One region of the Mesocryomonas lacus genome, then DNA from elsewhere that is predicted to be linked to it. Evidence: predicted binding sites of a transcription regulator. Region 1 holds the regulator's gene; the other holds the start of a gene.
What was found. Region 1 encodes LexA, which represses DNA repair genes until DNA is damaged. Its sites were predicted from a motif close to TGTTCNNNNTGTGTTCNG; they were not measured.
Positions count from the first base shown of each region.

Region 2: a site for LexA is predicted at 2,249-2,266, ahead of ACZLZQ_RS18850 (ImuA family protein). Genes of this name have one in related genera too.

Region 1 is NZ_JBUZWF020000004.1:519,952-538,937, forward strand. Features, by position in the region: gene ACZLZQ_RS16675 (VOC family protein) at 1-206, opposite strand, end outside; gene pyrG (CTP synthase) at 206-1,834, opposite strand; gene secG (preprotein translocase subunit SecG) at 1,944-2,618, opposite strand; gene tpiA (triose-phosphate isomerase) at 2,710-3,450, opposite strand; gene ACZLZQ_RS16695 (peptidylprolyl isomerase) at 3,674-5,566, shown strand; gene trpD (anthranilate phosphoribosyltransferase) at 5,563-6,591, shown strand; gene trpC (indole-3-glycerol phosphate synthase TrpC) at 6,588-7,418, shown strand; gene moaC (cyclic pyranopterin monophosphate synthase MoaC) at 7,415-7,888, shown strand; gene ACZLZQ_RS16715 (molybdopterin molybdotransferase MoeA) at 7,876-9,090, shown strand; gene lexA (transcriptional repressor LexA) at 9,195-9,884, shown strand; gene ACZLZQ_RS16725 (ComEC/Rec2 family competence protein) at 10,137-12,650, opposite strand; gene gltX (glutamate--tRNA ligase) at 12,772-14,187, shown strand; gene gltA (citrate synthase) at 14,345-15,634, shown strand; gene lpxB (lipid-A-disaccharide synthase) at 15,864-17,036, opposite strand; gene ACZLZQ_RS16745 (LpxI family protein) at 17,033-17,929, opposite strand; gene lpxA (acyl-ACP--UDP-N-acetylglucosamine O-acyltransferase) at 17,926-18,723, opposite strand; gene fabZ (3-hydroxyacyl-ACP dehydratase FabZ) at 18,827-18,986, opposite strand, start outside.
Region 2 is NZ_JBUZWF020000005.1:344,353-348,211, reverse strand. Features, by position in the region: gene ACZLZQ_RS18855 (Y-family DNA polymerase) at 1-1,259, opposite strand, end outside; gene ACZLZQ_RS18850 (ImuA family protein) at 1,195-2,169, opposite strand; gene ACZLZQ_RS18845 (metallopeptidase family protein) at 2,546-2,968, shown strand; gene ACZLZQ_RS18840 (addiction module antidote protein) at 2,978-3,277, opposite strand; gene ACZLZQ_RS18835 (TIGR02117 family protein) at 3,424-3,859, opposite strand, start outside.

The DNA of each region.
Region 1 (18,986 bases):
CGGTTCGCGTCCGCTACCGCGAGCGGCTCCAGATAGGTGCCGTCGGCGAAGAACACGCAGGCGTTCGCCGTGCAGAAGGGATGGACGGCGTCCGGCGCGACGGTGAAGCCGAGCGCCTCGAAGAAGGCACGCGACCCGGCGAGCGAGTCCACCGGCAACACCAGATGATCGAGACGGCGCGGCGCCACCGAAGCGACGCCTGCCATCAGACCAGCCGCGAGCGTTCGAGCGCGGCGGCGATGAAGGACGAGAACAGCGGGTGCGGCTCGAACGGCCGTGACTTCAGCTCGGGGTGGTACTGTACGCCGATGAACCAGGGATGGTCGGGGAATTCGACCGTCTCCGGCAGGAGGCCGTCCGGCGACATGCCGGCAAAGACCATGCCGGCCGCCTCGAGACGCTCGCGGTAGTCGCGGTTCACCTCGTAGCGGTGGCGGTGGCGCTCGACGATCTCGGTTGCCCCGTAGATCCCGGCAATGCGCGAGCCCGCGGCAAGCGAGGCCTGGTAGGAACCGAGCCGCATCGTGCCGCCAAGATCGCCCTCGCGCGCCCGCTGCTCCAGCTCGTTGCCGCGCATCCATTCGGTCATCAGGCCGACCAGCGGCTCCGACGTCGGGCCGAACTCGGTGGAATCGGCGTTGTGGATCCCGGCCAGCGAACGCGCGGCCTCGATCACCGCCATCTGCATGCCGAAGCAGATGCCAAAATACGGCACTTCGTGCTCCCGCGCGAACTTCGCCGCCAGGATCTTGCCCTCGGCACCGCGCTCGCCGAAGCCGCCGGGCACCAGGATGCCGTTGACCCGGTCGAGATAGGGCGTCGGATCCTCGGCCTCGAACACTTCGGACGAGATCCAGTCGAGCTTCACGCGCACCTTGTTGGCGATGCCGCCGTGCTGCAGCGCCTCGATCAGCGACTTGTACGCGTCTTTCAGGCCCGTGTACTTGCCGACGATGGCGATGGTGACTTCGCCCTCGGGATTGTGGATGCCGTGCGAGATCTGGTTCCAGCGCTCGAGCTTCGGCTTCGGCGCGGGGTCGATGCCGAAAGCGGCGAGCACCTCGGTGTCGAGGCCTTCCTGGTGATAGGCGTTCGGCACGTCGTAGATCGAGGCGACGTCAAGCGCCTGGATCACCGCGGTCTCGCGGACGTTGCAGAAGAGGCTCATCTTGCGCCGTTCCTCGACCGGGATCGGCCGGTCGGCGCGCACGAGGAGGATGTCGGGCTGGATGCCGATCGAACGCAGTTCCTTGACGGAGTGTTGCGTCGGCTTGGTCTTCAGCTCGCCGGCGGTGGCGATGTAGGGCATCAAGGTCAGGTGGACGTAGATCGCGCCGTTGCGCGGCAGGTCGTTGCCGAGCTGACGGATCGCCTCGACGAAGGGCATCGCCTCGATGTCGCCGACCGTGCCGCCGATCTCGACGAGCACGAAGTCGAACTCCTCATTGCCGTCGAGCACGAAATTCTTGATCGCGTCGGTGACGTGCGGAATGACCTGGACGGTCGCGCCGAGATAGTCGCCGCGGCGCTCCCGGGCGATGATGTCCTTGTAGATCCGGCCCGTCGTGATGTTGTCCATCTTGTTGGCCGGGCGGCCGGTGAAGCGCTCGTAGTGCCCAAGGTCGAGGTCGGTCTCGGCGCCGTCGTCGGTGACGAACACCTCGCCGTGCTGCGTCGGGCTCATCGTGCCCGGATCGACGTTGAGGTAGGGATCGAGCTTGCGCAGCCGGACACGGTAGCCACGGGCCTGCAGGAGAGCCCCAAGGGCTGCCGAGGCGATGCCTTTTCCCAAAGAGGAAACCACGCCGCCGGTAATGAAGATGTATCGCGCCATGGGCCTTCCCGATAACCGCTAGAAGTCGATTCGGCCAGTCAGAAACTCGGCCTCAAAACGAAACAGGGCGCTCGGAGCGCCCTGTCGGTGGCTGTCTTGTCTGTCCGCCTTACTGGGCGGGCGTCGTAGTAGTTGCCGGGCTGGACGGTGTCTCCGTCGCCGGTGCCGAGGTTCCCGTTGCCGGTGCCGAGGTTCCGGTCGCCGGGCTGCCCGTCGACGATGCCGGGGCGTCGCTGGACGGCGTGTCCGCAGCCGGCGACGTGGTCGACGGCGCCTCGCTGGCGGGAGCCGTGCTCTCGGCTGGTGTCGAAGTCGGGTCGGTCGGGGCCGTTGTCGCTGGTGCCGTCGGCGTGCTGGCCGAGGGAGCCGGCTGCGGCGGCGTGACGGGCGGGGTCACAGCGGCATCGGGCGCTGCCGGCGTCGCGGCATCTGTCGTCGTCGGCGCGACGGCGGGTGCCGTGGCCGGTAGGCCGCCCAGCTGGTCGAGCAGGTTGCCGCTGCCGGAACCGGTGGTGCCGCCCTGGTTCGCCGGGAGGCGATCGAGGATGTCGGTCGGCTGCGAGCCGTAACGGGCGGTGAGGCCCAGCGCCAGCGAGGTGATGAAGAAGGCCGCGGCGAGGATCGCGGTCGTCCGGGTCAGCGCGTTGGCCGCGCCGCGGGCGGTCATCAGACCACCACCGCCGCCGCCGATACCGAGCGCCCCGCCTTCCGAGCGCTGCAGCAGGACGACGACGATCAGTGCGAGCACGATCATCAGATGGACGATAATAAGAACTGTAGTCATTGATCCGCTTCGCACACGACTTCTTCAGGGGACGCGCGCCTCATATAGGAGGGGCGAGCTTATTCCAAACGCTTTCGCGCGTCCGCTGCCGTCAGGCCGGCCGCGCCGCCTTGCAGATCGCCACGAGATCCGTGGCCTTCAGGCTCGCGCCCCCGACCAGCGCGCCGTCGACATTGTCGATAGCCAGGAGTTCGGAAGCGTTCGCCGGCTTGACCGACCCGCCGTAGAGAAGGCGGATCGCCGCACCGGTCTCGGCCCCGAACCGGTCGCTCAGCGCCTTGCGCATGAAGGCATGCGCCGCCCGTACATCCTCGACCGTCGGCGTCTTGCCGGTGCCAATCGCCCAGATCGGCTCATAGGCGATGACGAGCCGGGCGACGTCCAGGCTGTCCGGCAGCGAGCCGGCGAGCTGGGTGCCGAGCACGTCGAGTGTCGTGCCGGCAAGGCGCTCGGCATCGGTCTCGCCGATGCAGACGATGGCGATCAGCCCGCAGCGCCAGGCCGCCTCGGCCTTTTCCCGCACCAGCTGGTCGCTCTCGTCGTAGCCTTCGCGCCTTTCGGAGTGCCCGAGAATGACGCAACGGGCGCCGGCATCCGCCATCTGCTCGGCCGAGATGTCGCCGGTATGGGCGCCCTGGGAGGCGACGTGGATGTCCTGGCCGCCCAGCATCAGCCGGTCGCCGAAGCGGTCGGCGGCGGCCATCAGCAGCGTCGACGGCAAGCAGACCGCGATGTCGCAGGCGAGATCGCCGGCCTCCGTCATGGCCTGCAGTTCCGCCAGATCCCGGCGAAGGCCATGCATCTTCCAGTTGCCCGCTATCAGTTGCCGCATGCCGTTTTCCTCCCGCTCCCCGTCTTTGTGGTCCTTGCCTAGCGGCAGAGAAACCCGAAATCAATCAACGCGGCGGCTTGCGTCCCGGCGCGGCATTTTCCTAATAGAGCGTGAAGTCCCGCCGCGGCGTCCACCGGCGGGAAGAGAACGGCGGTGCGTCCGCCGCCCAAACGGGACAACAGCCTTCGCTGGATCCGGCGAAGGCTTGCGGAGATGCCGAGACATGATGAACTCCATGCGCAAGAGCGTCGGCGGCGGCTGGGTCGCCAAACTGCTGATGGGGCTCATCGTCGTCGCCTTCGTCGTCACCGGTTTCTCCAGCTTCTTCTCGGGCGCAGCGCCCAGCACGGTGATCTCCGCCGGCGGTACTGACGTCGAGGTCCAGGACTACCGTCTGGCCTACCGCCAGGCCGAGGCGCAACTCGCCCGCCAGCTGAAGCGCCGCCCGAGCCGCGAGGAAGCGGTCGCGCAAGGCATCGACCGCCGCGTCCTCAACCAGCTGATCTCAGAAGCCGTGCTCGACGAGCAAGGCCGCAACATCGGCCTCGGCCTGTCCGAGGAGCGCCTTGCCCGCCTCATCGCCGACGATCCGTCCTTCCACGACGCGTCCGGCCGCTTCTCGCGCGACAGTTTCCGCCAGCTGCTGTCGAGCGTCGGCATGCGCGAGAACGACTTCATCCGTAACCGCGAGCAGGCGGCCGTGCGGAGCCAGATCGTCGATTCGATCTCCGAGGGCGTTTCGACGCCGAGCCTCGTGAAGCAGGCTTTCGGCCTCTACAACGGCGAGCGCCGCACCGCCGAATACGTCACCTTGCCGCTGACGCTGGTGCAGCCGGTGGCCGATCCCTCGGCCGAAGTGCTGCAGGCCTACTTCGACGGCCGCAAGCAGCGCTACGCCGCGCCGGAGTACCGGGCCATTTCCTATGCCGCGCTGACGCCGGACGCCGTTGCCGACCCCGCCAAGGTGACCGAGGCCGAGATCCAGGCCGCCTACGCCAAGGACACCGAGAAATTCACGACGCCCGAGCGTCGCCGGATCCAGCAGATCGTCTACTCCGATAAGGCCAAAGCCGACGCCGCGCGCGCCGAACTCGCTTCCGGCAAGACCTTCGACCAGCTCGTCACCGACAGCGGCCGCACCATCGCCGACACCGAGCTCGGCCTGCAGCCGCGCAACGGCATCCCCGATCCAGTGATCGCCGATGCTGCCTTCTCGCTCGCCGCCAACGCCGTTTCCGAGACCGTCGAGGGCGCTTTCGGCCCGGTGCTGCTGCGCGTCACCGAGATCCAGCCCGAGGTGAAGAAACCGCTGGCCGAAGTGCAGGATGCCATCCGAAAGGAGATCGCCCTCTCCTCTGCCACCGAGGCGGTCCGCTCGGCCTACGACACCTATGAGGAAGCCCGCGGTGGTGGCGCTTCGCTCGAGGAAGCGTCAGAGCGCGCCGGCCTGACGATCAAGACCATCCCCGCGATCAGCCAGACCGGCCAGGCGCCGGACGGCAGCTTGATCGCCGATATCCCCGCCCAGCCGGCGCTGCTGACCGCCGCCTTCGAGAGCGACATCGGCGTCGAGAACCAGCCGGTGGACGTCCGCCCGAACGGCTTCGTCTTCTTCGAAGTCACCAAGGTCGATCCGGCACACCAGCGTCCGCTCGACGAGGTGCGTGCGCGCGTGGTCGAGGACTGGAAGGCGACCGAGGCCGACCGCCTGCTCGCCGAGCGCGCGGCGGCGCTGAAGAAGCGCCTCGACGCCGGCGAGACCATCGACGCCATCGCCGCGTCCGAGAAGCTCACCAAGCAGGTTGCCGCTTCGATCACCCGCCAGAGCGGCGCGCAGGAACTCGGCGATGACGCGACGCGCGCGGTCTTCGCCGGCACTACCGGGCTTGCCGCCGTCGCCGATGCCACCGCCGATTCGTCGAAGCTGGTTCTGAAGGTGACCGAGGTCGCGCCGCCGCTCGATCCGTTGGCGAGCTTCCCCGCCGACCAAGACGGCCAGCTGGCGTCGCTGATGAAGTCCGACATCGTCCAAAGCTACGTCAACGTGCTGCAGGACGCCTACAAGGTCGTTTCCTACCCCGCCGCGATCCAGGCGGCGCAGGCCATGCCGCAATGAGCCAGACGCTGAAGCCCTACATCGCCAAGGTCGCGGGCGGCGAGGCGCTGAGCCGCGCCGACGCCGAGGCGGCCTTCGGCGTGATGATGTCGGGCGAGGCGACGCCATCGCAGATCGGCGGCTTCCTGATGGCGCTGCGGGTCCGCGGCGAGACCGTCGACGAAATCGCCGGCGCCGTCTCGGTGATGCGCGCCAACATGGCGACGGTGACGGCACCCGACGACGCGATCGATATCGTCGGTACCGGCGGCGATCATGCGGGCACGCTGAACGTCTCGACCTGCGCGGCCTTCGTGCTCGCCGGCTGCGGCCTGACGGTCGCCAAGCACGGCAACCGGGCGCTCTCCTCGCGCTCCGGCTCCGCCGACGTCCTGATGGCGCTCGGCGTCAAAGTGGACCTCACCCCGGCGCAGATTTCCGCCGTTATCGCCGAGGCCGGTCTCGGCTTCATGTTCGCGCCGACGCACCATGCCGCCATGCGCTTCGTCGGCCCGAGCCGGGTCGAGCTCGGCACGCGCACAATCTTCAACCTGCTCGGCCCCCTCGCCAACCCCGCCGGCGTCCAGAACCTCCTCGTCGGCGTCTTCGCCGAGCAGTGGCTGCAGCCGATCGCCGAGACGCTGAAGGCGCTCGGCACCAGGAACGCCTGGATCGTCTATGGCGACGGTCTCGACGAGATGACCGTCTGCGGCCGGACCGATGTCGTCACCCTCCGCAACGGCGTCATCTCCCGCTTCGCCATCGAGCCGGAAGAGTTCGGCCTTGCCCGTGCCGACCTGTCGGAGATCCGCGGTGGCGACGCCGTCCACAACGCCGAGAAGCTTCGCGGCGTTCTCGACGGCGCTCCCGGCGGCTATCGCGACATCTGCCTCCTTAACGCCGCCGGCGCGCTGGTCATGTCCGGCCATGCCGCAGACCTTGCCGAAGGCCTTGTCGCCGCCCGCCTTTCGGTCGATACCGGAAAGGCCCGCGCGGCGCTCGACCGGCTGATCGGCGTCACCCAGCGCATCGGAGAACCGGCATGACCGACATCCTGAAGGCGATCGAGACCTACAAGCGCCAAGAAATCGCCGCCGCCAAGGCGCGCCTGCCACTGGCCGAGATGGAGGCTCATGCCCGCGCCGCCGACTCGGTGCGCGGCTTCACGCAGGCGATCCGCCGCAAGCACGCGGCGGGCGACGTCGCCCTCATCGCCGAGATCAAGAAGGCCAGCCCGTCGAAAGGCCTCATCCGCGCCGATTTCGATCCGCCAGCTCTCGCATGTGCCTACGAGCGCGGCGGCGCCGCTTGCCTCAGCATCCTCACCGACGCGCCGTCCTTCCAGGGCCAGCCGAGCTTCCTCACCGAGGGCCGCGCCGCCTGCTCTCTGCCGGCGCTGCGCAAGGATTTCATGTTCGACCCCTACCAGGTGTTCGAAGCCCGCGCCTGGGGTGGCGACGCGATCCTCCTCATCATGGCCGCGATCGACGACAGCTGCGCCGCCGAGCTCGAGGCGGTGGCGATGGACCTCGGCATGGACGTGCTGGTCGAGGTGCACGACGAGGCAGAAACCGAGCGCGCGCTGAAACTCCGCTCGCCGCTCCTCGGCGTCAACAACCGCAATCTCCGGACCTTCGAGACCGACATCTCCACCGCCGAGCGGCTGTCGGCCCTCGTGCCGGACGATCGCATCCTCGTCGGCGAGAGCGGGATCTTCACCCCGGCGGACTGCGCCCGGCTCGGCCGCGTCGGCATCGCCACCTTCCTCGTCGGCGAAAGCCTGATGCGAAAGGCGGACGTAGAGGCCGCGACCCGCGCCCTGCTCGCCCGCCCCGCTTCCTTTACTTCGGCGAACGCAGGAACTGCCGCATGACCGCCCTCACCCATCTCGACGCCACCGGCGCCGCCACCATGGTGGATGTCGGCGACAAGGCCGAGACCGTGCGCGAGGCCCGCGCCGAGGGCCTGGTGCTGATGCTCCCCGAGACGCTGGCGCTGATCGAGGCCGGCGGCGCCAAGAAGGGCGACGTCATCGCCGTCGCGCGGCTTGCCGGCATCATGGCGGCCAAGAAGACCGCCGACCTCATCCCGCTCTGCCATCCCTTGATGCTGGAGAAGATCGCCGTCGACATCGCCGCCGAGCCCGCATTGCCGGGCCTGCGCGTCACCGCGACGGTCCGCCTCAGCGGCAAGACCGGCGTCGAGATGGAAGCGCTGACCGCCGTCAGCGTCGCTTGCCTCACCATCTACGACATGGCCAAGGCGGTCGATCGCGGCATGCAGATCTCCGCGATCCGGGTGCTTGCCAAATCCGGCGGCCGCTCCGGTGACTGGTCGGCATGATTTCCGTCGCCGACGCCTTCGCCGCGCTGATGCAGGACGCCGTCGCGGTGAAGGAGACCGAGACCGTGCCGCTGCGCGCTGCGCGCGGCCGCATCCTTGCCGCCGACTTGCCCGCTCTGCGCACCCAGCCCGACTTTGACGCCTCCGCCATGGACGGCTACGCCGTGCGCGCCGACGATACGGCCGGCCCTTTCCAGCCGCTGACGGTCATCGGCGAATCCGCCGCCGGGCGCGCCTTCGAGGGCAGCGTTGCTCCGGGCGAGACCGTCCGGATCTTCACCGGCGCGCCGGTGCCGGACGGGGCCAATGCGATCCTCATCCAGGAGAACGCCGAGCGGCCCACAGTCACCACCATGCTGCCGCTGGAGCCAGCCATGCGCGGCCGCCACATCCGCAAGGCCGGCGCCGACTTCTCGAAGGGTGACACGCTCATCAAGGCGAACACGCGTTTTGGCGCCGGCACGATCGCCCTGGCGGCGAGCGGCGGCCATCCGCGGCTCACCGTGCTGCGCCGTCCGCGCATCGCGATCCTTGCCACCGGCGACGAGCTGGTCATGCCCGGCGAGCCGGTCGGCCCCTCGCAGATCGTCGCCTCCAATACTTTCGGGGTCGCCGCCATGGTCGAGGCCGCCGGCGGCGAGGCGCTTGACTACGGCATCGCCCGCGACGACGAGGCCGAGATCGGCGCCCTCCTCGACCGCGCCGTCACCGACGCCGTCGACATCTTCGTCACCATCGGCGGCGCCTCGGTCGGCGACCACGACCTCGTCGGCAAGGTCTTCGCCGCCCGCGGCGTCGCGCTCGATTTCTGGAAGGTCGCCATGCGGCCGGGCAAGCCGCTGATGGCCGGTCGCATCGGCCGCACCCGGCTCATCGGCCTTCCCGGCAACCCCGCCTCCTCGATGGTCGCCGCGACCTTGTTCCTGAAGCCCCTCGTTCATGCCCTTACCGGCGCCCCGGCCAGCCCGCTCTACCGCGAGGCCATCCTCGGTGCCGACATGCCGGCGAACGACCAGCGCGCCGACTTCATCCGGGCGACGCTTGGCGAATCGCAGGCGGTCGTGCCGATCGTCACGCCTTTCGGGCGCCAGGATTCGTCGCTCCTCTCGGTCTATGCCCGGGCCAATGTTCTCCTCTTGCGAGAACCCCATGCGCCAGCGGCCAAATCCGGCGATTCCTGCCGCTACATCGCGCTCGACTAAGCTTCCGGCTCTTGCAGAACACAACTAGAACAGATAGCTTTGTTCAGGTTTTGTTTTAACAAGGATCGCCGGAAATGCTGACGCGCAAGCAGCACGATCTCCTGATGTTCATCCATGGGAGATTGCAGGAACTGGGCGTGCCGCCGTCCTTCGACGAGATGAAGGATGCGCTGGATCTCCGCTCCAAGTCCGGCATCCACCGACTGATTACCGCGCTGGAAGAGCGCGGCTTCATCCGCCGTCTGCCGAACCGCGCCCGGGCACTGGAAGTCCTGAAGCTGCCGGACTCGGTCGCGCCGGCCAAGGCAAAAAGCGCCGACGCCGAGCCCGTCGCGCCCCGCCGCGAGCCCATCGCGGAGACGTCCGTCGAGCCTTTGCCCAAGCGCATTCGCCCGGCCGCCAACGACAGCGAACCGGTCGGCATCCCGCTGATGGGCCGCATCGCCGCCGGCGTGCCGATCTCGGCCATCCAGCAGAGCGGCAGCCAGATCTTCGTGCCGCCGGACATGCTGGGCGGCGGCGAGCATTACGCGCTGGAGGTAAAGGGCGATTCGATGATCGAGGCCGGCATCCTCGACGGCGATACCGTTGTCATCCGCCGGGGCGACACCGCGCAAGGCGGCGAGATCGTGGTGGCCCTCGTCGACGACGAGGAGGCGACCCTCAAGCGCTTCCGCCGCCGCGGCGACACCATCTCGCTCGAGGCCGCCAACCCCGCCTACGAGACCCGCAGCTTCGGCTCCGAGCGCATCAAGGTCCAGGGCAAGCTCGTCGGCCTGATCCGCAAATACTGAGGCGGGCTGGGGGGCGGTTAGCGGCGTTGCGGGGGCCCACCCACAAGCCCCGCGCCGCCCCCCTCATCCCGCTGCCGCGACCTTCTCCCCACAGGGGAGAAGAATCTAGTCGGCCCCGCGAGCATCCGACGCCGGCAGCACCCCTGCCGCCACGCTCAAAACCGCCTTCTTCGCCCCTCCGGGGAGAAGTGGCCGGCAGGCCGATGAGGGGGCCGCCCGCGAACGCCTAACCTTGCATCCCAACGCCCCGCATCACGGCCGCGGCTTCTCCGGCGTACTCTCAACCGCCCGCCGCCAGGTCTCCGGCCAAGGTGCCAGCCGCTGCACTTGCCACGGCTCCGGCACCGGCGCGATCGAGGCGGAGATCTCGGCGTGGCCCGTTGCAGCAGAGCGGGAGATGGCGAGCGAACCGGTCCGCCGCAGCGTGCGCAGCGTCACCAGCACGGCGCCCGAGCGGCACGCCTCGCGCCGCGCCGCCCGTGCGACGATGGCGACGTCCGCGCTGTCGCAAGCCGTACCGATCTGGCGATAATCGTCGGTCCAGACCACCCTCAGCCCGCTCCGCGTCGTCGCCCGGCAGATCCGCATCGGCCGGGACGCCCGCTTCGCCGGGACGGCCGGTACTGCCGGCGTCAACGACTTTCCGTCGATGACAGGCGCTGCGGGCTCGCCAGTGAGCGGCGGCGTCGACCGTAAGAGTTGAGGGACGGCAGCCGAGGGCGAGGATCTCTTGGTCGCGACACCACCCTCTGGCTCTAAAGCTTCGCAGCGAAATCCCGCCGCACTCGGGTCTGGTGGCACACCGGCGTCCGGTCGCACGCCGGCGCGCGATGGCACGCCTGTGTCCAGCGGCTGAGCGCCGTCCGGAAAAGCCCTCTGCCACTGCGTCAGCACGAACGCGTTCGGCTTCGGCCGCAACGGCATCAGCACGTACCCCGCCCCGATCAGCGCCAGCTCGCGTCCGTCTTCGAACACCAGGAGTTCGGGCCGCGGCCCTGTCGCCGGCGCCAGTACGAGCCCGAGCGCGGCCACCGGCAAGGCCAGCCAACGCAGGCCGCTGGCGAGGAAGCAGGCCAGCAGCAGCGCCAGCGACAGCAGCACCAGTCCTTCCGGGGTCAGCAGCCCGGTCGGCGTGTCCGGCAGATGGTCGTGCAGGAAGTGGGCAATGCCGAAGACGAGTTTCAATCCCTGCCCCATCAGGATCAGGAACACAGCATCCAGGCCGAAAGGCATGGCGACGACCGCGCAGAGCGCCAGTGGCATGATCCACACCGAGAACAGCGGCAGCGCCAGAAGATTGGCGAACAGGCCGAAAGGCGCCATCCGCTGGAAATGATAGGACGCGAACGGGCCCGTCGCGGTGCCGGCGATGAGCGACGAGGCGCCGAGCCCGATCAGGAACACCACGAGCCGCCTCGCCCGACCCGCCGGCGGCGCGTCCACCTGTCGCCGCGCCCGTGCCCGCGCGACATGGCCGTAGACGCCGACGAGCGAGGCCGTCGCGCCGAACGACATCTGGAAGCTTGCCGTCACCAGCGCGTGCGGCGTCATCGAAAGGACGACGATCGCCGCGAGAGCCACGCTGCGCAGCGTGATCGCCGCCCGGTCGACGAGGATCGCCACCAGCATGATCGCCAGCATGAGGTAGGAGCGGTCCGCCGCGACGTTCCGCCCGGACAGGAGGATGTAGAAAGTGACGGCACCGAGCGCCGCCACCGCCGCAAACTTCTTGATCGGCCAGCGCAGCGCGACGCCCGGAATCGCCGCGAGGCCGGCGCGCACGAGGAACATCGCAAACCCCGCGACCAGCGCCATGTGCAGGCCGGAGATCGACAGCACGTGCGACAGGCCGGTGGTGCGCAGCCAGAGCTCGATCTCGTCGGGAATGCCGGCCCGGTCGCCGGTGATGAGCGCCGCCGCTACCGTCCCCGCCGGTCCGCCGATGACGCTGCGGATGCGCTCGCTCATCGACAGCCGCAGCGCCAGGATACGTTCGCCGGCGGCTTTCCCCGTCGGGCTTGCGCCGGCTCCCGGCGGATCCGGCGGCCCCAAGGCAAATCCGTTGGCGCCGACGCCGTCGAAGTAGTTGCCGAAACTGAAGTCGTAGCCGCCGGGAAAGGCGGGGCCGGACGGCGCCCGCAGCCGCACCAGCCCGGCATAGCGGCCGCCGACGGGGATCGGCGTGTGCCGGCTGGAAACGAGAATCTCGGCGATCCCCGGCGGGCGCGACAGCACCGGCCGCTCGGTGGTCTCGATGGCCACGCGGTAGCGCAGCCGCCCCCGCTCGTCCAGCTCGCGTCCCTCGACACGGCCGACGATCCGCACCGTCGCCTCGCCTGAGAAGAGAACGGTTTTCGTCCGCGCCAGCTCATAGCCGGACAAGCCGAAGCCCGCGGCGACGAAACCCGCCAGCAGGCACGCCGCGCCCGTCGCCTTGCGCGGGCCGAGCATCACCGCGCCGAGGAGCAGCGGCAGGCAAGCAGCAACCGCGACGGGGATCGGCGGTCGCCACCCTGCGGCGTAGAACAGAGCGATGCCGAGCATCATCCCGCCCGGCACCAGGAAGAAGCCGCTGCGCGCCTCCGCCTCGATCTCGCGCTGCCGGATCATCCAAGCGACGACGCGGGCACCTGTGTTCCTCAGACGGCTGCCGAGCGCGATGCCTTTGCCTGACCGGGCATCTCCTGTCAGGCCGAGGAGCCGGCGCCACAGGCCTCTCCGGCGTCGCCCGCCAGCCCTCGGCTCTGCTGCGTCGGCGATGGCCATGCTTGCCTCCGAAGCGACCGGGCCCTGCCTTGTCTCTCTCCCGGCCTATGCTACACAGCCCCACGGAAAAGCCGACCGCAAAGATCGTGCGTCCGCACCCATTTGCCGCACTGGAACCGCCATGACCGTCGTCACCCGTTTCGCGCCCTCGCCGACCGGCTATCTGCACATCGGCGGCGCCCGCACCGCGCTGTTCAACTGGCTCTATGCCCGGCGCATGGGCGGCAAGATGCTGCTGCGCATCGAGGACACAGACCGCGAGCGCTCGACCGAGGCCGCCGTCGTCGCGATCATCGAGGGCCTCTCCTGGCTCGGCCTCGACGCCGACGAGCCGCCGGTCTCGCAGTTCGAGCGCGCCGCCCGCCACCGCGAGGTCGCCGAACAACTCCTCGCCGCCGGCAAGGCCTACCGCTGCTATGCCAGCCAGGCCGAGCTCGAGGAGATGCGCGAGACCGCCCGCGCCAACAAGCAGCCGCCCCGCTATGACGGCCGCTGGCGCGACCGCGACCCGTCCGAGGCCCCCGAGGGCGTCAAGCCGGTGATCCGGCTGAAGGCCCCGCAGGAGGGCGAGACCGTCGTGCACGACCAGGTGCAAGGCGAGGTCCGCTTCCCCAACCGCGATCTCGACGATTTCGTGCTGCTGCGCTCCGACGGCTCGCCGACCTACATGCATGCCGTCGTCGTCGACGACCACGACATGGGCGTCACCCACATCATCCGCGGCGACGACCACCTGACCAATGCCGGGCGCCAGACGCTGATCTATCAGGCGATGGGCTGGGACGTGCCTGTCATGGCGCATATCCCGCTGATCCACGGCGAGGACGGCGCAAAACTGTCAAAGCGCCACGGCGCGCTCGGCGTCGATGCCTACCGCGCGCTCGGCTACATGCCGCAAGCACTGAAGAACTATCTCGTCCGCCTCGGCTGGAGCCATGGCGACACCGAGATCATGACGGAGGCCGAGATGGTCTCCTGGTTCGACATTCCCGACATCAACAAGGGTGCGGCGCGCTTCGACTTCGCCAAGCTGAACGCTATCAGCGGCACCTATGTCCGGGCCGCGGGTGACGCGGAGCTGGCCGACCTCCTGATGGTCGAGCGCGACTACCTGCCGAACGGCGACATTCTGAAGCGCCGCCCGGACGCCGAGACCCATGCGCTCCTCCTCGCCGCCATGCCGGGCCTCAAGGAACGCGCGAAAAACCTCGTCGAACTCACCGATTCGACGGCCTATCTCTTCGCCGATCGGCCGTTGCCGATGGAGGAGAAGGCCGAGGCGATCCTGCGCGATGGCGGCCGTGACGTCGTGGCCGCGCTCCTGCCGCGACTTTCCGCCGTCACCGACTGGTCCGTCGCGCCGCTGGAGGAGGCGGTACGCCTTTACGCCGAGGAGACCGGGTTGAAGCTCGGCAAGGCGGCGCAGCCCTTGCGTGCCGCCCTCACCGGCCGCACGACCTCCCCGGGCGTGTTCGACGTGCTCGCGGTTCTCGGCCGCGACGAGTCGCTCGCGCGGCTGGGCGACCAGGCCAGGTGATGAACTCCGCGCCACTTGGCGTTAGAGTGCGGCGCAACATGTCAGTTTGATACGCAACTTGTTCGCGTCTCCGCTTTGGAGTACGCAAGTTTTCGCCAGGGACCTGTGCGCTGCAAAAGCGATCTCGTCCCGTCGGCTCACGAAGAAGGGGATACGCATGACGAACCACGCGGCGACCATGGCAGTGGGTGAGAAAAACGCGAGCCTCGAGGTCCGGAGCGGCACGATCGGTCCGGATGTCGTCGACATCACCTCTCTCTACAAGCAGACCGGAATCTTCACCTACGATCCCGGTTTCTCCTCGACGGCGTCCTGCGAGTCGAAGATCACCTATATCGATGGCGACGAAGGCGTGCTTCTGCACCGCGGCTATCCGATCGACCAGCTCGCCGAGAAGGGCGACTTCCTGGAGACCTGCTATCTCCTGCTCTACGGCGAGTTGCCGACCGAGCGCGAAATGTCCGATTTTTCCTACCGCGTCACCCGGCACACCATGGTGCACGAGCAGATGTCGCGCTTCTATTCCGGTTTCCGCCGTGACGCCCACCCGATGGCCGTCATGGTCGGCTCGGTCGGCGCCCTCTCGGCCTTCTACCACGACTCGACCGATATCGCCGATCCGCACCAGCGCATGGTCGCCTCGATCCGCATGATCGCCAAGACCCCGACGCTCGCCGCCATGGCGTACAAGTACCATATCGGCCAGCCCTTCGTTTACCCCCGGAACGACCTGTCCTACGCCGAGAACTTCCTCCACATGTGCTTCGCGGTTCCGTGCGAGCCCTACAAGATCAACCCGGTTCTGGCCAAGGCGATGGACCGGATCTTCATCCTCCACGCCGACCACGAGCAGAACGCCTCGACCTCGACCGTCCGTCTCGCGGGTTCCTCGGGCGCCAACCCGTTCGCATGCGTCGCCGCCGGCATCGCCTGTCTCTGGGGCCCCGCCCATGGCGGCGCCAACGAGGCGGCGCTGAACATGCTGACCGAGATCGGCACCAAGGACCGCATCCCGGAATACATCGCCCGCGCCAAGGACAAGAACGACCCGTTCCGCCTGATGGGCTTCGGTCACCGCGTCTACAAGAACTACGATCCGCGCGCGACGATCATGCAGAAGACCTGCCACGAGGTGCTGGATGAGCTCGGCATCAAGGACGATCCGACGCTGGAAGTCGCGATGGAGCTCGAGCGCATCGCGCTCACCGACGAGTACTTCATCGAGAAGAAGCTTTACCCGAACGTCGACTTCTACTCCGGCATCACGCTGAAGGCGCTCGGCTTCCCCACCACCATGTTCACCGTGCTGTTCGCCGTCGCGCGCACCGTCGGCTGGATCGCCCAGTGGAAGGAAATGATCGAGGACCCGCACCAGCGCATCGGCCGCCCGCGCCAGCTCTACACCGGCGCCGCCCAGCGCGACTACGTCGACGTGGCGGGCCGCTGAGGGTTCAGCGGTTCAGGTAAGGAATAACGGGCGCCTCGGCGCCCGTTTTCATTTGCGGCTATTTGCTGTGGAGCGCATCGCGGCAGCTTCACCCCCACTGTCCTGCCGGACATCTCGCCCTCAAGGCTGGAGATCGAAGACCTCAGCGTCCGCAACTAGCTGATCTCTCCACCTGAGGGGGAGATGTCCAGCAGGACAGAGGGGGGTGCAAGCTGCCGCAAGCATTAACTCAGCGAAGGCAGCTTCCCGCCCGCCCCCGAACCACCTCCAGCACGATCGCCGCCGCCGCCTGGCCGGGATCCTCAGTCACCGCCATCTTGCGGCGGATATCGCGGAACCCCTCGACCTGGGCGCGCCGCTCCAGCGTGTCCGTCAGCAGCCATTCGAGCCGCCGCGACAGGGCTTCCGGGCGGATGAACTCGTGGAAATGCTCGGGCACCAGCGGGTGGTCGGCGATGTAGTTCGGCAGCGCCGCGGTCCAGCCGGTGATCCAGTGGCGGACGCGGTAGGCGATCGGGTCGATGCGGTAGCAGAGCGCCATGGGAACGCCGGCGAGCGCGAGTTCCAGCGCGACGGTGCCGGATGCCGCAAGCGCCGCGTCGGCCTCAGCGAACGCCGCCCATTTCTCCGCCTCGCCGGTCACGATCTCGGGCTTCACCGCCCAGCCCGCGACCTTTTCCTCGATCGCCGTCTTCAGCCGCGGCACCGCCGGCAGCACGGCGCGCACGCCCGGCATGCGTTCTGAGAGCAGCGCCAACGTCCTGCCGAAATCGTCGCTCAGCCGGTTGATCTCGCCCCGGCGCGACCCCGGCAGAACCAGCAGCACGGGCGCCGCCTTCGGCGCCGGCAGGTCGGGTCCCGCGTCGAGCCGCTGCATGATGGCGGCAAGGTCGGGCTGGCGCATCAGGGGATGGCCGACATAGGTCGCGGGCGGGCCGCCATGGCGCTGATGGAAATCCGGCTCGAACGGGAAGACGCAGATTGCCCGGTCGATATAGCCGCGCATCGCCGTCGAGCGCTCGGGGTGGTAGGCCCAGACTGCCGGCGGAACGTAATTGATGATCGGAAGGTCCGGCCGGGCCTTGTGCACCTTGCGCGCCACCCGGTGCGAGAAGGCATAGCTGTCGATGACGACCAGCGCATCCGGCGCTTCGTTGAGGATATGGCGCACGGTCTGGCCGATGCGCCCGATCAACTGGGGCAGCCGCGCGACGATGGCGCCGACGCCGATGATCGACAGCTCGTCGATGTCGAAGAGCGTCTTCAGCCCCTCCGCCGCCATCTCGTCGCCGCCGAGGCCGGTCACCTCGACCGCTTCGCCCGCTTGCTGCCGCAAGCCACGGATGAGCGCTGCGCCCAGACGATCGCTGGAATTCTCGCCGACGACGAAGGCGATCTTCATAGCAGCGGTTCTCCGGAAGGATCAGGCCAGCCGACGAGGAATATGCCCTCTGCCTTGGCAGCCGCGATGACGTCGTCGATGCCGATCACCAGCGCATGGCCGGCGCTGAGGCCGATGCCCGACAACCCCGCTTCGGCAGCTTGCTGGATGGTCGCAACGCCGATGCTCGGCAGATCAAAGCGCAGATCCTGGCCCGGCTTGACGACCTTGACCAGCACGCAATGCTCCTTCCGGCTGACGCGGCCGCGCCGGCGAAGGTCGGCGACGCGTGACAGCATTTCCTGCGTCCCCTCGATGCCCTCCAGCGCGATCACCCGGTCGCGCGAGGCCACGACCGCCTGTCCGACGTCGAGCGCGCCCAGCACCTTCGCCGCCTCGAACCCGCGGGCAAGCGCCACGCAGTCGATCTCGGAAGGGCTCAGTCCCGTCACCGGTCCCGCTGGCATCAGCATCTCCGGCAGGATTTCCTGGACCGCTACGAGCTCGAAGCCACGGCCCTCGAAGGCCCGGGCCGCCGCCCGCAGCAGGTTGTCGTCGCCGCCGCGGATCACCTGGAAGATCTGCGGCAGCATGGCGAGCGTCTTGAGGCTCGGCAGGATGGAGCGGAAGTCGGGGCGCACGGAGACGGTGCCGCACATCACGATGCGACGCACGCCCCTGCCCTTCAGATGGCCGAAAGCGTTGCCGAGCTTGCCCCAGGCCATCGGCCAGGCATCGCCCGGCAGCCAGGACGAGCCGATCCCGTCGCCGACGGCGAGGACGACCGGCGTCCAGCCGTGCAGCACGGCCTGCGCCGCCACCAGCCGCGGCAGGTCGCCGCCGCCGGCGACGATGCCGAGCGGCTCGCCCGGCGTGCCCGGCGCGACGATGGCGGGCTGGGCGGGAAGCGTCACGCCGGGCGGCTGTGGCGCGGAAAGCAGATCGCCCGGTCGCCGCCGGAGCGGATGAAGCCGAGCAGGTCCTGCACCAGCGGATCCTCGGGATACTCGCTCTGCACCTCGTCCATGTTCTCCCGGAACGTCAAATCGTCGGAGAACAGCATGCGGTAGGCCTTGCGCACGTTGCGCACGGCGTCGCGGTTGAAACCCGCGCGCTTCATGCCGATGACGTTGAGGCCGGAGAGATAGGCGCGGTTGCCGAGCACCATGCCGAACGGGATCACGTCGCCCTCGACGGCGGCGAGGCCGCCGATATAGGCGTGGTGGCCGATCCGGGTGAACTGGTGGATGCCCGAGCCGCCGGCGATGGTGGCGAAGTCGCCGATGACGCAATGGCCAGCCAGCATGACGTTGTTGATCACCGTCACATTGGAGCCGACATGGCAGTCATGCGCGACGTGCGAGCCCGTGAAGAACGAGCAGTTGTCGCCGATCGTCGTCTCGGAGCGCCCCTGGATGGTGCCGGGGTTCATGGTCACGCTCTCGCGCACCAGGCAATTCTCGCCGATGACGAGGCGGGTGTCCTCGCCTTTGTACTTCAGGTGCTGCGGCGCATGCCCGAGCGAGGCGAAGGGGTAGATGTTGGCATTGGCGCCGATGGTCGTATTGCCGGAGATCACCACGTGCGAGCGCAGCTTCGCGCCCGGACCGAGCCGGACCTGCGGACCGATATGGCAGAACGGACCGATCTCGACGCCCTCGCCGATGACGGCACCGTCCTCGATGATCGAGGAGGAATGGATAGACATGGGCACCCCTACTGTTGGCCAGGGAAACGCCGACGGCGCCCCGCAAAGGGCGCCGTGACGGAAGCGGCAGCGTCAGCTCGGACCCGCCGGCGAGCGATGGCGCTCAGGCCGGGTCGCGGGCCACCAGCATGGCGCTGACGGTCGCCTCGGCGACCTTGACGCCGTCGACCTTGGCGACGCAGTCGAACTTCCAGATGTTGCCGCGCTTCTTGTTCTGCACGACGTGGTATTCCAGCCGGTCACCCGGCACCACCGGACGGCGG
Region 2 (3,859 bases), on a different contig from region 1:
GCGCCGGGGATGACCGGGGCAAGGCGCATGGCGCGCTCCGGCCAATGGCTGTCGACCGGCTCCATGCCGAGCACGGCGCTCTCGCCGAGCCGGGCACCGATGCGGTCGATCAAGCCTTGCAGGTCGCCGGTCGCCGCGCTCGGCGGCGCGAGGTCCGCCTGGCATTCGGCCATCGCCTCCGCCTTCACCACCGAGAGGCGGACGAGGTCGTAGCCGAAGCCGATGTCGCGCTCGTCGCCGAACCCCTTCAGCCGCTCGCGGAAGAGAACGCCGATGCGTCCCGACGCGCGGATCGGCGCCGAGGCCGAGACGGCGAGCCGCTCCACCGCGCCGTCGACCCGGAACAGCGCCAGTTCCAGCTGGCGGGCGCCTTCGCCGCGCTTTTCCAAAAGGGCCGCCAGCCGGTCGGCGAGGAGCAGGATGATCCGCTGGATGTCCTCGACCTGGCTGATCGGCTCGGCAAAGCGCCGCTCGGCGATGAGGGCGGGGATGGCGAGGCGCGGGCTGATCGGCCGGCGCGCCGTGCCCATGGCGGCATCCAGCCGCTCCAGAAGCTCGGCGCCGAAGCGGCGGGTGAGGCTGGCGCGGGGCAGCGCCGCGATGTCCCCGATGGTCTTCAGGCCGAGCCGCTCCAGCATCGCGGCGAGATCGCCAGCGAGCCGCAGCGTGCGGATCGACAGGGGGGCGAGCGCTTCGGCCTCGCCGCCCTGGTCGAGCTGGCTGCCGGGCGCACCGTCGACCAGCGCCAGAGCGGTGCCGGCCTGCTGGGCGATCGCGGTGGCGGCGGCAAATCCCTGGCGCGTCAGGCGGCCGGCGAGGTCGTCGCGCAGCGCCGTCTCGCCGCCGAAGAGATGCGCGCAACCGGAAATGTCGAGCAGCAGGCCGCGCGGCGCATCGAGCGCCACCAGCGGCGTGTAGCGGTCGCACCAGTCGGCGATGGCGGCGAGCAGGCGCCGGTCGGCGGCGGGGTCGGCGGGCTGGATGTCGAGGCCTGGAAACCGGGCGCGCGCTTCGGCAAGGCCAAGCCCGCGCTGCAGGCCGAGTGCCGTCGCCTGTTCGCAGAGCGCCGAGATGCGGTCGGCCTGGGCAAGGCGCTCGTAGAGCACCAGCGGCGCCGGTCCGTCAGCCGCGTCCGCCGGCGTTCCGGCACCCGGCCGCTCGGGGCTGCCCGTCCGCGGGCCGGGACCACCGGCCTCAGGACGCGCGTCGGAGCGCCAAGAGCGTCCCAGCCGGTCGCGCCGGATCCGGTCGGTCGACAGGAAGGGCAGCGCGATCGCGAGAATGCGGCTCGGCGGGTGCTTGAAAACGGCGTTCATGCGGGTTCCATTCCAGGAGCAGGTGGTACGGGCGGCCGTCGCGGGATTTCTCGACGGTGATGGCAAAGACGGGGTGGCCGATGAGTTTGGTGCCGTCGCCGATCCCGGTGACATCGGCGGCAGGCGCGGGCGCGATGCGCAGCCGGAGCGGCGCGGCGGTGGCCTCGGCCCGGCCGCTCTGGCGCAGAAGGAGAAGCGGCGTGCCGGCGTCGCGCGCCCGCACGTGCAGGCGGCGCGTTCCCTCAAGCCCGAGCCGGCCGGGATTGCCGCGGACCTCGAGGATGGTCAGCGCGGCGGCGGCCGAACGAGCGGCCTCCTCGCCGGCCCAGATCGCCTCCTCCAGCCGGCGGGTGCGCACCAGAAGCAGAGCGCCGGCCGTGAGCCCGTGGCCTGAAAGGCCGGGAAGATACGGCATCCCGCCCTCGGAAAAGCCGAGATTGGCGCCGATCCACAGCGCCGGACGGCTGGCCCGCGCGCCGAACAGCACGGCCAGCGCCAGCACGAAACCGGCGCCGCTGCCGCTGCCGCGGGTGTCGTCGACATGGATCTCGGTCAGTCCGGGCAGGCGCAGGCTGGCGGCGAGGCCCGCAAAGCCGGGCCCGGCGGCCTCGTCCTGTGCCGCCAGAGGCGCAGCCAATCCGGCCGGCCGCGCCCACGCCGCGGCGTCGAAGACCGCTGCCGGACTGGGGACCTGTGCGGATGGTCCGTCGCGCAGCCCGGCCGGCCGCTCAGGCCCCGTCGCCGGCACCAGCCGGTGCACCGGGCGTCCCTCGATCCGCGCGATGCGCTCCTGCAGGTCAGCCAGCGTCGCGGCCGTGGCGGTCCGGCCGGGAAGAAGCGGGGTTTTCGGCATGACAATCTCCCTCGGCCAGACGCAAGCCTGGTCGTTCCCGCTCTCTCCCGGAGAGCATCCGTTCCCTCACAAGGGACGTTGTTCCCTGTATGTTCCTATGGATTCCAGAGGGCCCCTTGAGAGTCAAGCGGAGTCTTTTTGTGGACTATCTTCCTTGATGTGATTCAGTCTGCGCCACAAACCGTTGGATATCCTGAATATTAAGGATATTCGTCCTATAGGCGGTTTGGCCGGTCGAGGGCCCAAGGAGCGGCTCCGGAGCCCGCAAAACCGCCCTTCCGCCTGTCAATCCTGCCGCCGGGCGGCCGCATCGCGAAAACCCTCGCACACCACCGGAACGTGACCTATCTCTGCCGGGACAGACAAAGGAATCGGAATGGCCAAGCTGGATCAGACGGGCGACTGGGGACGGCGGATGGCGCCGAGTCTCGACGAGATCGAGGCCCTGGCGCTGGAGGCCTATGCCAACCTGCCGGCCGAGTTCCGCAAGCTATCGGGCGAGATCCAGTTCTACGTCGCCGATTTTCCCGAGGACGCAGTGGTGGAGGAGATGGGGCTCGAAAGCGCCTTCGACATTCTCGGCCTGTTCGAGGGGCGGCCGGTCGCCGATTTCGACCTCGGCGGCACCGGCATGATGCCGAACCGCATCCTCCTCTACCGCCGGCCGATTCTCGACTACTGGTCCGAGCACGAGGAAAGCCTCGGCACCCTCGTCGCGCACGTGCTGATCCACGAGATCGGCCACCATTTCGGCCTGTCCGACGACGACATGGAGAGCCTCGAGGCGAAGGCGGGGTAGCGACTGTAGCTACTGCGGCTGAACCGTCAGCTTCAGGCCCATGGCGCGGACGAGTTTCGTCACGGTCGAGAAGGCCGGGTTTCCTTGATCGCTGAGGGCGACGTAGAGGCTCTGGCGGTTCATGGCTGTCGCCTCCGCCAAGCCTGTCATGCCGCGGGCGCGCGCGATGGCGCCCAAAGCGCGGCGGATTTCCGCGTCGTCGCCGTCTTCCAGGGCTTGCGACAGATAGTCCGCCTGCCGCTCCGGCGTCGTCAGATAGTCGGCCGCGTCGAAGCGTGGCAGGGCGCCGAGGTCGATCTTGTCGGTCATGTCAAAGCCTCTCTGCCAGCGCGAGCGCCTTACGAATGTCCGCGGCTTGGCTCGATTTGTCACCACCACAGAGCAGAACCACCAAGCGGTTGCCCCTTTGAAGCTAATAGACGGGGTAGCCTGACCCGCCGGTCAAGCCATCCAGTTCACCCATGCAGGTCCAGCGACCAGGCCAGCGTCTGCGGCAGCGGGGTCCAGAGGCCGGTGGTGATGCCGGCGGCGCGCAAGGCGCGGGCGGTCCAGGCGTTGCAGCCGGCAAAGGCGGTGAAGCGGCCTTCCGCCTCGAAGAAGCGGTCGAAGGCGCCGTAGGCGGTGCCGGGGAGGGCGATCGGCTGCCCTGCGTCATCGCGGCGAAAGCTCGCCTCGATGTAGTCCAGCAGACGCTCGAAGGCCGCGTCGTCCAGCGTGTAGGCGCGCACGCTTTCCGCCCCGGGATCGATCGTCCCGGCGAGCTCGAGATGCAGCACCGAGGCGTCGCCGGTGAAGGAGCGCAGGACCGGGCCGGGCTTCAGGTCGGCCCAGGTCGGCGTCGCCGTGTAGAAGCTGCGGCCGCCCCAGCCGACGACGATGCTGCCGACATCG